DNA from 2 places in the Lacticaseibacillus jixiensis genome. Region 2 is predicted to be linked to the other one. Evidence: predicted binding sites of a transcription regulator. Region 2 holds the regulator's gene; the other holds the start of a gene.

Region 1 (7,013 bases), on a different contig from region 2:
ACGCTAGACGGCAAGCATTATGTGCGGCGGCAATGGGACTTTGCGCCGGGGATAAATTAGAATTTCCTCACGAATATCCTTGACGATTCTCATTAAGCGGCGTATGGTAGCACCATACCCACTACAGGAAGGCGTGTTGATAATGTCATTAGTACAATCAACTCATTTTAATCAATATTTCGGCGGCTACTATTACCTGTAGCAGGCTCGTGGATGCGGGCCTGCTGCTCGCATCCATGAGGCCGTCGACTTGCGTATGCAATCACGCCACATGGACGATACCATGTGGCTTTTATTTTCCGGAAAAATAATGGCCGGCCACATGGTGTTGTTGTGTGGTCGGTCATTTTATTTTTTGGAGGATATTATGAAAAAATTCATGTTAACTATCGCCGCTGCCGCTTGTGTCATTCTGTTGGCCGCTTGTGGCAAGTCTCAAAAGAGTGCCTCACCATCAACTGTGAAAATCGGTATCTTGCAACAACTCGATCAACAAGCCTTAGACGACGCGGAAAAAGGCATCCGTGAAGAACTCAAGGCCAAAGGCTACGGCCAAGCCAAGATCAAGCTGCTCAACGCCCAAGGCGATCAGTCCAACTTGAACCAAATGGCTAACCAATTGACCAGCGCCAACAACACCGTCAACATTTCCATCGGCTCGGCGGCCAGCCAAGCCATGGAGAAAGCCGGCAACAAAACGCCGCTGGTGTTTTCTGCCATCACCGATCCAGTGGCGGCGGGCTTGATCACCAAGCAAGCTGCTAAGGCGCCAGACAAGAATGCCACCGGGGTGACGGTTTTGACCAGCGTTAAGACCCAACTGAGCTTGTTGCATCAAATGTTTCCTAAAGCCAAGAAAATCGGCATGATGTACGATGCTGGCGAACCAAATGCCTTGGCGGTGGTCAAGCGCGCCCGCAAGGCAATGAAGCAATTAGGCATGACCCCGGTAGAAATGACGGTGGCTTCGGCTTCTGATGTGGAAGCTACCGCCCGCGCTTTGGCCAAGAAGTCTGATGCCTTCTTCATCCCTAATGATCACATTGCCGCCGTTGGTATGGCCACGATCGGCAAGGTTTCCTTGGAAAGTAAGGTCCCAGTGGTCAACTCAGATCCGACGATGATTCCGATCGCCGGCGTTGCCACTAAAGGTGCCAGCTTTGAATCTGTCGGCAAGCAAACTGCTGACATGGTGATCAAGATCATCAAAGGCAAGCAGGTCAAAGACTTGCCAGTTGAAGCGCCTAAAGACGTGCGCTTGGTCAAAAACGAGAAGCGCATGAAGGCTTTTGGCGTCACTGATGCCGATTTGAAGTAAGCACATATTAAAATCTTGTTGACAGCAGCGTTTTCTCAGTGTATTCTCAGACACATAAAGGCGAGGAGTGTTGAATAATGAATCACAATCTTACAACACAACTAAACAACGCTTATTACTACGGCTATTACGGATAGCGGCTTGCATCGACTGGATGCAAACCGCGTTGCAGGTTTGCATCCACGATAGGCGTAGCACCTTAACATGCTTACAACGCCACGTGGATGAGTGATCACCATGTGGCTTTATTTTCCGGAAGATAATGGCCGGCCACTGGTGTAAACTAGCGGCCGGCTTTTCGTTTGACGCTGAATTTGGAGGAGAAAAGTATGAAGATCAAGAAATTATTGGCAGGTGTATTGACTGCCGCTGCTGTGTTGAGTTTAGCCGCTTGCGGCAAGAAAGACGCCGACACCAAAGCCGGCACCGTGAAGATCGGCATCTTGCAGCTGATCGATCAAAGTGCGTTAAACGACGCGCGCAAAGGTTTCACCGAAGAACTCAAGGCCCAAGGCTACAAAGGCGACAAGATCAAGATCGATTACGTCAACGCGCAAGGTGATCAAGCCAACTTGAAGTCCATGAGCGAACAGCTCAAACAAGACAAGAACGACTTGAATCTGGCCATCGCCACCCCAGCCGCACAAGCCTTGCAAAAAGGCGACCCAGACACACCGATGTTATTTACCGCCATTACTGATCCCAAGTCGGCCGGCTTGACGTCAAGCACTAAAGCCCCAGACAAGAACGCCACTGGGGTCACAGATATGGTTGATGTCAAAGGCCAAATCGACTTCACCCACAAGCTGTTTCCAAAGGCTAAGAAAATCGGCTTGTTATACAACGCCGCTGAACAGAACTCGGTATTTCAAATCAAGCTGGCCAAACAAGAAATCAAGAAGCTCGGGCTTACTGCCGTGGTGAAAACCGCTGCGACTACCAATGACGTGCAGCAATCCGCTGAAGCTTTAGCCGGCCAAGCGGATGCCATCTACATCCCGACTGACAACATTGCCGCAGCTGCGATGCCAACCATCGGCAAAGTTTCTGAAGCCAAGAAAGTCCCTGTCGTCAATGCCGATGCCACGATGATCAAAACCGGCGGTGTGGCCACGCGCGGGATCAACTACGAAGACTTAGGGCGCCAAACCGCCAAGATGGCCGTGAAGATCTTGAAAGGCAAGAAGGTCAAAGATTTGCCGATCGAATCACCGGCCAAGACGGAACTGGTGTCCAACGCCAAGCGCATGAAGCTGTTCAATTTGACGCAAAGCGACCTTGAAGCGGCTTCTAAGTAATTAACATCACATATTCCCCCATAGCCGGTGGATGAAATGAGAATATTCCCTTGACACTTTTATCTTGTCATAGTATTCTCATTTTATACCAGCAACAGCTGGTGCCAAGGAGTGTTGAACATGACAATATTAAATCCAACACAACTGAACACAGTCTTTTTTACCGGCTTTTTCGGATAGCGGTTTGCATCATGGATGCAAGCCGCGGCTTGCATCCATGATGGCCGGTACCATTAAACGTGCGATCGATTGCCACATGGATGATTTTAAATCTTCTCCATGTGGCCTTTATTTATCCAAGAATGTTTTTGGGCCAGTCACGCGGAGAAGATCCAAAGTGACTGGCTTTTGTTTTGCACCGGCTGGCGGACTTGCCAACTATTGCCAAAACATTCTGGGAGGAATATATCATGAAGAAATTATTACTTGGCCTTGGGGCCGTTGCGATCTTAGGCTTAGCCGCTTGCGGCAAGTCAGCCAGTGCCAAAGACGACACCGTGCATGTTGGGGTCTTGCAATTGATCGATCAAACTGCGTTGACTGACGCGCGCAAAGGCTTCACCGAAGAGTTGAAGGCCCAAGGGTATTCCGGCAAGAAGATCAAGATCGATTACGTCAACGCACAAGGCGATCAAGCCAACTTGAAAACCATGAGCGAACAACTCGCCAAAGACAAGAACGACGTGAACTTGGCGATCGCCACCCCAGCTGCGCAAGCCTTACAAAAAGGCGACCCCGACACGCCAATGGTGTTCACCGCGGTGACTGATCCTAAATCCGCCGGCATTGTGGACAACATGAAAGCCCCAAGCAAGAATGCGACTGGCGTGGTGGACATGGTGGATATCACCATGCAAATCAAGTACATGCACAAACTCTTCCCTAAGGCCAAGACGGTGGGGATGTTGTACAACGCTGCGGAACAAAACTCTGTGGTGCAAATCAAAGCCGCTGAAAAAGCCGCTAAGCAACTGGGCTTGAAAGTCGTCAAGCGCACCGTAGCCACCACCAACGACGTGCAATCCGCTACCGAAGCCTTGGCTGGCCAAAGCCAAGTCATCTATGCGCCAACGGACAACACTGTGGCCGCAGCGATGGCGACTGTCGGCAAGGTATCCTTGGCCAAGAAAGTGCCAGTCGTACCAGCTGCGGCGACCATGGTCAAAGACGGCGGCGTGGCCACTGTTGGGCTGAATTATGAAGATTTAGGCAAGCAAACTGCCAAGTTGGCTGTGAAGATCATCAAAGGCAAGAAGGTCAAGTCCTTGCCAGTGGAATCCCCAGCCAAAGTCAGCGTGGTCACCAACGCCAAGATGATGAAGGCCTTCGGGTTAACGGCAGCAGATGTTAAACAATAATTGAGCGTTGCAAAATAACGCGGCTGAAGCGAGTCGTGTGATGGCTTTGCCTGCTCGATAAATCAAAGGAGTAGTACTGATGAGTATTCTAACTTCAAGCGTTTCGCAAGGGCTTTTATGGGCGATCATGGCGATCGGCGTATATTTGACCTTCCGTATCTTAGATATTGCCGATATGACGGCTGAAGGGAGCTTTCCTTTAGGCGCGGCGATCACGGCGCACAGCTTAGTCGGCGGCACCAACCCGATTTTAGCGACGTTATATGGCTTCATCGGCGGGGCGCTGGCGGGTTTTGTGTCAGGGTTCTTGCATACCAAGTTGAAGATTCCGGATCTGTTAACTGGTATCTTGACGATGACCGGGTTGTATTCTGTCAACTTGTTCATCATGGGCCAAGCCAACCTTTCCTTATTGAGCAACGTCAAAACAGTCTTCACCATTTTCTCCACTGGTAATGCGACGTTTGACACCATTATCGTTGGCGCTGTGGTGATCGCCATTGTGATTATTCTGCTGGTGTTGTACTTTAACACGCAAATGGGCTTGGCGGCGCGGGCTGTCGGGGATAACCAGGCGATGGCCGCAGCCAACGGCATCAACAACGACAACATGAAGATCATTGTGTACATGGTGTCTAACGGCTTGATCGCCTTGTCTGGTTCTTTGATGGCGCAAACCAATGGCTATGCGGATATTTCCATGGGGATCGGGACTTTGGTCATCGCCTTGGCTGCGATTATTATCGCCGAGATTTTGTTGCACAACCTCAGCTTCGGCCAGCGCTTGTTGACGATTATCGTCGGTGCGATCATTTATCGCTTGATCATCGCCGGGGTCTTGGAACTCGGGGTCGATCCTAACGCTTTGCGCTTGTTCTACGCTTTGATGCTGGTGGTGTTCTTGTCCTTGCCGCTGGTGCAGAAAAGCTACAAGCAACACGTTGCCCGTCGTGCCAACCAGAAAAGAATGGGGGACTAGTCGATGCCAGCCTTAGAAGTACGAGATTTACATCAATATTTTGCCCAAGGGACGGTTAACGAGAACCACGCCCTTAAAGGGATCAACTTAACCCTTGAAGAAGGCGACTTCGTGGCGATCATCGGCGGTAACGGCGCCGGCAAGTCCACGCTGTTGAACTCCGTAGCGGGATCTTTGCCAGTCACGCACGGCCAAGTCAAAATCGCTGGCAAAGACGTGACGTATCAATCCGTGGCCAAGCGCGCCAAGTTGATTTCGCGTGTGTTCCAGGATCCGTTGTCTGGCACCGCGCCGATGCTCACGGTGGAAGAGAACTTAAGCTTGGCGATGCAGCGCGGCACTTGGCGCAACTTCTGGAGTGCCGGCGTGCGCCACAGCGACCGCAAGTTGTTTCAAGAGAAGCTCGCCAGCTTAAACCTCGGTTTGGAAACGCGCTTAGGCACGGCGATCGGCTTGTTATCCGGCGGCCAGCGCCAAGCCATCACCTTGTTGATGGCGACGTTAAAGGCGCCTGAGCTGTTGTTGCTGGATGAACACACCGCTGCCTTGGATCCGCAAACCTCAGCGACGGTCATGCAGCTTACCGAACAACTCGTCGCCGCTCAGCATATCACCACTTTGATGATCACCCATGACATGCAAGACGCCTTGCGCTATGGCAACCGCTTGATCATGTTGGATCACGGCCAAATCGCCGTTGATTTGAAAGGCGACGAGAAGAACGGCCTGACGGTGCCTGACTTGTTGACGATGTTCAAAGAACGCTCTGGTAAAGCGCTCAACGACGACGCGGTATTGCTCAGCTAACGCCAAAATGGCCCGCAAGCACATTTGTGTTTGCGGGCCATTTTATTGTGCCTGACATATTAGGCTGCGGTGATTTGGATATCGTTGTCCTTCACGTCAGCGGCTAAGGCGTGCACGTCTTGATGCGCCAAGTAGAAGTCGGTGACGCGATCTCTGATGTGTTGGGCGATCACCCGGCGCAATGGACGAGCCCCTAAGGCTTCGTCATAACCTTGCGTGATCAGCCAGTCTTTGGCAGCTGGGCTGACGGTTAAGGTGATGTCTTTCTTGGCTAAAGTCGTGTTGACGTCATCTAACAACAAGTCGACGATCTTCGCCAAGTCGTCTTTGGTCAGATGCGAGAATTCCACGATCCCGTCGAAGCGGTTGAGAAATTCTGGACGGAAGAACGGTGCCAGCTTGGTTTGCAAGTCGGTGTCAGCATCCTGTTTGCCAGTTAAAGCAGCATTGCCGAAGCCGGCGTTGGAAGTGGCAATGATAATGGTGTTCTTGAAGTTGACCACATTGCCTTGGCCATCAGTTAAGCGGCCGTCATCTAAGACTTGCAGCAACAAGGTCAGCACTTGCGGGTCAGCCTTTTCGATTTCATCCAGCAAGATGATCGCATATGGGTTGCGGCGAACTTGTTCGGTTAAGGTGTTGCCGTTGTCGTCATAGCCCACATACCCGGCAGTGGTACCGATCAGCTTGGAAACCGCGGTGCGGTCGCTGTATTCAGACATATCCAAGCGAATGATGGCGTCTTTGCTGCCAAACATGTCTAAGGCCAATTGCTTGGCTAGTTCCGTTTTACCCACGCCGGTCGGGCCGACGAACAAGAAGCTGCCGATCGGGCGTTCACCATCGTCAAAGCCGGCCCGGTTGCGGCGAATGGCTTGGGCCACCATGTTCACCGCTTCGTCTTGGCCGATGACTTTGTTCTTCAAGCGATCGCCAAGGTGTTGCAAGCGGCGAATGTCGCTGTCGCCTAGTTGCGCTACTGGAATGCCGGTGAGGCGTTCAACGGCTTGGGCCACATCATTAGGTGTAGCGGTGACGGCTTGCGGCTGAGCGTCTGAACTGTTGAGCTGCTGCTTGGCGTCATCCAGCTGCTGCTTGAGCTTGGCGGCGTCTTCGAAATGCTCGGCTTTAGCGGCGGCGTCTTTTTGCTGGGTGAGGTCTTTGATGCGGGATTCCAAGGTCACTTTATCGACCACTGGGTGCTTGGAGGCCAAGTGCGCTGCGGTCATATCAAGCAAGTCGATGGCCTTATC
Region 2 (7,013 bases):
GGTGCCTGCATATAAGACTCGCTGATCGACGGCAAAATCACTAACAGCCGCACCTTTGGCAACAATGGTCCCAACGCCGTCATAACCGAAAATGCGCGGCGTGGTTTGCGGCGCCAAGGTTTGACGTAATTTTGTATCGATGGGGTTTAAGGCAGTGGCTTCAAGTTTGACCAGCAGCTGGTCGGCTGCTGGGGTCGGGATCGGCAAGTTGCGCGCAACGAAAGCTTCCGGGTCATCGATGGGGTGGCCAGCGTAGGTGACTAAGGCAAGATTTTCTGGCATAAGGGCCTCCATATGATTAAATTTATAATAGCTCTAGTGTAATTCATCCCCGTTGTCTGGTAAACTAGGTGCAACTGATTAATGAGAAGGAGACACACATGTCCCATGCCAAAAAAGGCCACGCTTATGGCCTGTTCTGTTTATTATTTGTCGCTGCAGCGGTTTTTGCTTGGGTCGGCTGGTTTGCTTCCAACCCGCAAGACTTCATGTCACAAATGGCGTGCATCAGTTTAGGCGTCGGCTTGGCAGTTGGGGTTTGGTTGTTGGTGGGGTTAGACGCCAGCTGTCAGACGCGCTTGGGTCGATTCTGGGTCGATTTACTCATCGGCTTGGCCATGATGGCGTTAATTTATGTCTTTATGCTGGGCTTTAGTTTTTCATGGTTGTTTACCGGTGGCGCCGTTGCCATCGTGGTGGTGTTAGCGTTGTTGTTCGCCGCCCGTAAGCTCTGAGTACCACCAGCCTTCGCGCAGTTTGCGCGAAGGCTGTTTTTTTTCCTGAAAAGTAAGATGGGACGACGCTTGGGCATAAACCGCCCAAACGTCGTCCCATCTTATATCCACCGCTAAGTGCGCTCAGCTCCGCCCTTCGTCGAGCTGCGCAGCCCAACGCGGCGTGATATAAGTCGTGACGTCAATTGGGCAAAGTGCGCCCAACTGCCATCCCGCCTTATATCCACCGCTAAGTACCGGCTGCTCCGCTCTGGTCTCGTCGAGCTGCGCAAAGCAACGCGGGTGCGGCTAGCTACGCGATTACACTCGGGACAAAGTGCGGTCCCAAGCGCAATCGCTAGGCTATCCGACCCGCTAAAAGCGCTCTGCTCCGCTCTTGTTTCGTCGAGCTGCGCAAAGCAACGCGGGTGCGGCTAGCTACGCGATTGCACTCGGGACAAAGTGCGGTCCCAAGCACAATCGCTAGGCTATCCGACCTGCTAAGTGTGCTTTGCTCCGCTCTGGTCTTCGTCGAGCTGCGCAGCCCAACGCGGCGTGATATAAGTCGTGACGTCAATTGGGCAAAGTGCGCCCAACTGCCATCCCGCCTTATATTCACCGCTAAGTACGGGCTGCTCCGCTCTGGGGACAAAAAAACCGCGGCTCGGTTGAGTCGCGGTGCGCGCCCACATTAAATGCGGTGCGTGACTGGAATGTGTTTAAGTTGGCGGCGATCGCACTTGTTACGCGTCATCTCATAGAAGACGCCGAAGTGCACATCGACGGCCAGCAGGAGGATCGCGATGAATGCCGTGTGCGTAAACATCAGCACAACGGTCAATACAATTAAGGCGCGTAAGCTCCATTTCATAATGTTAACTGATGTCATTGATGACACTCCCTTCCACCGCTTCCGGTTATCTATGTTCCTTAGTATACAGGATTCCTGATGAATGTAAAGCCTAAATATACAAAACTTTTACATTAGGTGCCTTTATACCGGCATTGTTGACATTTTAAATTTTAGTAACCGTTTGCATTTACATTCGTATATACATTTCTTTTACATTCACGATACATCGCGTCCAGCCCAATCATGCCAGGCGTTTGCGCGGGTGAGACACCTAGAATTCGCAATATGTTGATGAATTCGGTATCATGTGAGTAAGCGCAAACACGACCTGGAGGTGACCGGATGCGCACGACTTGGTTTTACAAAAGGTTCCTAAATAGTAAATTTACCATTGCGATCTTGAATGTGACCTTGGTGCTGTTGGCGATTTGGGTGTTCACTCAAATCAGCTGGGTATTCAAGCCGGTGTGGGCATTCGTCAACATCATCGCCCCGCCGTTTATCTTCGCTGGTGTGTTGTATTACCTATTGAATCCTTTGGTGACGTGGCTGACGCGGCGCAAATTGCCGCGACCGGCGGCAATCGCGATTGTCTTGTTGCTGCTGTTAGGGGTGTTGGTGATCGGCGTGATCAAGCTGGTACCGCCGATCGAGCAGCAATTCACTAACATTATCCAGACTTATCCCACATACTGGCGCAGAGCGGTTGCGTGGCTCACCGCGTTGAATGCCAATCAAGAACTGATTTCGCAACAAGATCTCAATGCACTTGGCCAAGAGATCATGGACAGCTTGTCGCTATCCAAAGGCAGCATCGTGTCAGGTACGGTGTCGCAGTTGCAGAACTTGGTGGGCATTGTTGGCAACGTGGTGATTACCGTGTCTACTGCGCCGATCATTTTGTTTTTCATGTTAAAAGATGGGGCGAGCTTTGCCCCAAAAGTGGTGCAGCTGTTTCCTATCAAATTGCGTGACAGTTTAGCTTCGATGCTGGCGGAGATGAATCAGAAAGTCGGCTCGTATGTGCAAGGCCAGCTTACCGTGGCCATGGCCGTGGCGATTATCTTCATGACGGGCTTTTCGGTGATCGGGTTGAAGTTTGCGTTGGTGTTGGGGCTGATCGCGGGGCCATTGAATTTGATCCCATATTTCGGATCGGCGTTGGCGATGATCCCGGCGTTGATCGTTGGGGCAATGAGCGGCCCGTCGATGCTGATCGCGGTGATCGTGACATTCTTCATTGAATGGCTGATCGAAACCCAGGTGTTATCGCCGTTGGTGATGGGTTCGAAGTTGGCGATGCATCCGGTGACCATTGTGATCGTGTTGCTGACAGCCGGTAATTTATTCGGCTTGGCCGGGGTGATCTTAGGCATTCCCGGCTTTGCCGTCTTGAAAATCGTCGTGACGCGCTTCTTCTCCTGGTATCGCCAGGCGTCTGGGCTGTATAATGAAGAAACTGATGTACCGCAGGAAAGGAATCTATCATGATCGAACTCTTATTTCTTATTTCAGATATCGCCTTGCTGAGCATGGGTGGCTATGTCATCTACTGGCAAAGCAAGATCGACATGCGCGGCGGGTATTCCATGTTTCAAGTGTTCTTCGCGGCCTTGCTTGGTTCAGTGTTTGTTTCAAGCGGCAGTGATCACTTGTTGTATATCGTGTTTGCTGCCGGAACGATCACGTTGGTCTTGATGGCTGGCAATTCAGGGATCACCCCAACGCGCGTGATCGCCACTGGGGTGTTCTCGCGCGTGATCCCCTACACCAAACTTTCAGGCATCACCTTGACGCCGTTAGAAATGCCGAATGGCCGGCAAATGGTGCTGGCGATTTTCAGCTTGAACCCGCGGCGGTTCGTTCGATTGACTTTCCGCACTGATTTAGAAACGATGATCAGCACTTTGCGCCCGCGGGTGCCGCAAAGTGTCGAAATTGCCATTCAACATGTGCAATGATGGCTTGGCGATGTGAGTGAGCGCAAGACGACGGTTACCGCCGCAGGATGCACGGCGTAAGCTGCAGATTTTGCTTGCAAACGGGTGTTTGTTTTGGTAATCTTAAGGTAATCACAGGCCAAACAAATTTTTGGCTTTCCCCAGATACGAAAGGAGTGGGCGACTTTGCGCACCACAGTTAATGAGACACGTTTCAAACAAATCTTAGAGACGATCTACCATACCACTAAGGAGCGAAGTTTCCCGCCAACTGTGCGTGAAATCGGCGCGGCAGTGGGGTTATCCAGTTCCAGTACGGTGGCATCTTATCTTAAGCGGATGGAAGATGCCGGCTTGATCGCAAAGGACCCTGCCAAGCCGCGGACGTTGTTGTTGACGCCTGCCGGGCGTGAATACATTGGCGTCGGCGAAGATGGGATCCCGATCGTCGGTACGGTTGCTGCCGGCGTGCCGATTACCGCGGTGCAGAATATTGATGATTACTTCCCAGTGCCAGACGATTTGGCCTATGATGCCGAAGATTTGTTCATGTTGCGGGTTTCAGGCAATTCCATGATCAAGATGGGCATCTTAGATGGTGATCAGATCATCGTCAAGAAGCAGCAAACTGCTGAGAACGGGCAAGTGATCGTGGCCATGACCGAAGAGTCTGAAGCCACCGTCAAGCGCTTCTATAAGGAAGACGGGCGCGTGCGGCTGCATCCTGAAAATGACGACATGGCGGATATGTACTTTGATACCGTCACGATTTTAGGGGTCGTGGTCAGCTTGTATCGCCCAGTACTTGAATAGCTCAATTAAAAGCGCTGCACCACAATTTTTTCAACAAATTGTGGTGCAGCGCTTTTTTGAGGTTGGTTTACGACAGTGGCGCACTAGGGAACGTTTGCGTTAAGGTCCATGTGATCGTGGCTTGTTGGGAATCGGTGCTGGTGATCACTGGTTTGGGGGTAAGTGTTGCTTGCGGATGGGATATTGATAAGCCAGCGCTGCCGCCAGTCGCCAAAATTGTCGGGGTGCTAGACAGTTGTTTGTTGAAGTCATTCAAAGTCAAAGCGAATGGAAAATCCGTTGGCGATAGCGCCGCTGTTAACTGCCAGCTGCCGTTTGTGCGCGTGTCTTCAACGATCAAGCTGCCACTGGCCGAAACGGTTTTGGTGAGATGATCGTAAAGCTCCAACGCCGAATACTGCCACGCAAAAGCTGTCGGGACCTGCTTCAGCGCCAAGGTGCCTAAAGGCGGCGAAATGGCGATCGACGCGAAATTCGTATACAGCGAGTTGCCGCCTGACACCGGATCGAGTTTCAGTCGGATGGCTTTGGGGGTCGCGCTGGCCATCATGGCCTGCAGCAAGCCGCCGGTTTTGCTGATGGTAAAAGCCACGGCGAAGTCAGTGAGCTTAGCGGTTTCGCCTTCAGCGTTTTGCACATCGCCGAAGTTGTTCAGCGACAAAATATTGTTGAGGTTAGCCTGCATACTGCCATCAGCGGCGCGATACGTGTCAACCAGCTCCCAGTGATAACGCCAATTACCAGGCGGCAAGTTCATTAAGCTTAAACTCGCCGGGGCGAAGTGTAAACCACTGGCAGGGATATTGTCGTATGGGCCGGCATAAGCCTGCAGCCCGCCGAGCCAAATCGTCTTGGTGGTAGTGATCTTGCCGGCTTGCGCGGCCATGACGCGACTGAAGCCTGGGTTATTGATATTGGTGTTGACCAAATTGTCAGGCGGCGCCGTTAACGTGGCTGTATTGTCAGTCGCAGCAGTGAGGCTGAAGCCGCTTGCCGGCAGCCATTTGATCGGGTCAGTCGCCTCTAGCGGTGTAATGGTCGCTTTGATCGGGACTTGTTGGCCATATAGCATGTGTTGCGGGGTGTTCAGCGTTAAGCTGGTGGCTGAAGTGGTTGCCGCAAACCAATTGAGCCTGGAAGCGACTGGGCGGTGAGGATCTTCGCGATCATAAACAGTTGAAGCGTTGTATTGATAAGCATACCAACCAGAATGATCTGGGACATAGCGAAATTCGGCTAGGGCATGCAAGGTCCAGCCGTCTTCATAACGCGAGTCAACGGTTTGGTTAAACACTGTGGTGGCAGTGTATTGGCCATTGGCTTGGGCACTGACTTGCCAAATCCGCAAGGTCAACTTCGGCAAGATCGCGTATTCGCCAAAGCCGAGGTGGTAGCGCAAGTAGAACTCATGCGCCGTTTTGCTAGCCATCGTAAAAGGCGCAGCGGCAAACGTGTCAGCGTCAAAGCCGCCGATGGGGCCATCGCCGATGATCGTTTCTTGCAGCGGTTTGGTGTCCCATTGCGCGACTTTGACAGTATTCAAGTCTGGCAGCACGGCGGCTTTAAGCGGCGCAGCCGGTGTCAGCCAAAGTCCCATCAGCGCACAAGCAACCAGTGCCAGCAGCTTCTTACACCCGGCGCACCATGCCACCAAAGCCAACACGCCTAAACCTAAGCCGCCGATGCTTGGCTGCGCTGTACTATTGGTATGCGGCAAAGCCGGTTGAGTCGGCGTAGCGATCACAGCCGGTGCCACTGGCGCAGGGTCTGTGACGACGCGCAAGCACAGCGTGGAATGGTCAATTTGCGTCATGCTTGGCCCTCCTTTGCTGCCACAACAGCCACCCGATCACCCCAAGCAAACTGATGACCAAGCCGATCAGCGCATATACCCACCAAGCCAATGCAACAGCAGGCTGGGCCATGTCAGTGCGGCTGGCTTGAGCGGCAGTGATGGTGAAGTGGTCAGTCAGGTGATAATGTTGTTTGCCAGACGTTAAGTCAATCACCAAGGTGTACGTGCCGGCAGTCAAGGCTTTAGTCACCGGAAGCCGCAGCGGCATGATCGCATTAGGCGCCATTTGCGCATTCTTGATCGTGGCTGAGGCTAAGGTTTGCTTGGCGCTGTTTTGTAAGGTGCTGTGGATCGTGATGCCGCCAAATAAGCGAGCCGTGTGGCTGGCTAAGTCTGCTGTGACATTGCGCTGGCTTAATTTGGTGTTGCTTAGCGTTAATTTGGGGCGGCTTTCATCAACATGGGCAATAGTCAGATGCAAAGGGGTTGCCAAGACGAAACGGTTTTGAAGCCCGCTTTGCTTGCCTGCGGCGGGGATGGCTGCGACGCTTAAGGCCCCGAGGCGTTCGCCATACCAGGAGGTTTGCGGCACGCGCAAAGTTACTTGCACTGTTTTGCTGGCGTGTGCGGCGACTGAGACGGTTTGTTTAAGCGGCGTTGCCATACTCGCCAACGTAGGTCCGGTGGTGGCAGTCAAGTTAGCGCCTGGCGTATACAGCAATTGACCGCTGCTGGACACGCCGGCATCAATGATATTGACATTAAATCGTTGCGTTGCAGCTGCGGTATTGTGAATGGTGGCGGTCAAAGTTGTTTGGGTTTGCGGCTGCAGGCGGTATTGATAATAGCCTGCAGCACTGGAGCCGGTGGTGTTGGGGGTGACGGTGAATTCAGCACCG

The links. Region 2 encodes LexA, which represses DNA repair genes until DNA is damaged. Its sites were predicted from a motif close to CNAACANNTGTTNG; they were not measured.
Region 1: ACGG90_RS03875 (ABC transporter substrate binding protein) is a predicted target of LexA. The motif match lies at 2,851-2,864, and genes of this name have one in related genera.

The regions. Positions count from the first base shown of each region.
Region 1 is NZ_BAAFPR010000004.1:110,611-117,623, forward strand. Features, by position in the region: gene ACGG90_RS03860 (histidine phosphatase family protein) at 1-60, shown strand, start outside; gene ACGG90_RS03865 (ABC transporter substrate-binding protein) at 368-1,318, shown strand; gene ACGG90_RS03870 (ABC transporter substrate-binding protein) at 1,648-2,616, shown strand; gene ACGG90_RS03875 (ABC transporter substrate binding protein) at 3,027-3,974, shown strand; gene ACGG90_RS03880 (ABC transporter permease) at 4,054-4,953, shown strand; gene ACGG90_RS03885 (ABC transporter ATP-binding protein) at 4,957-5,760, shown strand; gene ACGG90_RS03890 (AAA family ATPase) at 5,820-7,013, opposite strand, start outside.
Region 2 is NZ_BAAFPR010000008.1:86,593-93,605, forward strand. Features, by position in the region: gene ACGG90_RS07020 (zinc-binding dehydrogenase) at 1-282, opposite strand, end outside; gene ACGG90_RS07025 (hypothetical protein) at 381-734, shown strand; gene ACGG90_RS07030 (hypothetical protein) at 1,405-1,602, opposite strand; gene ACGG90_RS07035 (AI-2E family transporter) at 1,909-3,057, shown strand; gene ACGG90_RS07040 (hypothetical protein) at 3,054-3,527, shown strand; gene lexA (transcriptional repressor LexA) at 3,693-4,319, shown strand; gene ACGG90_RS07050 (hypothetical protein) at 4,387-6,132, opposite strand; gene ACGG90_RS07055 (WxL protein host-binding domain-containing protein) at 6,119-7,013, opposite strand, start outside.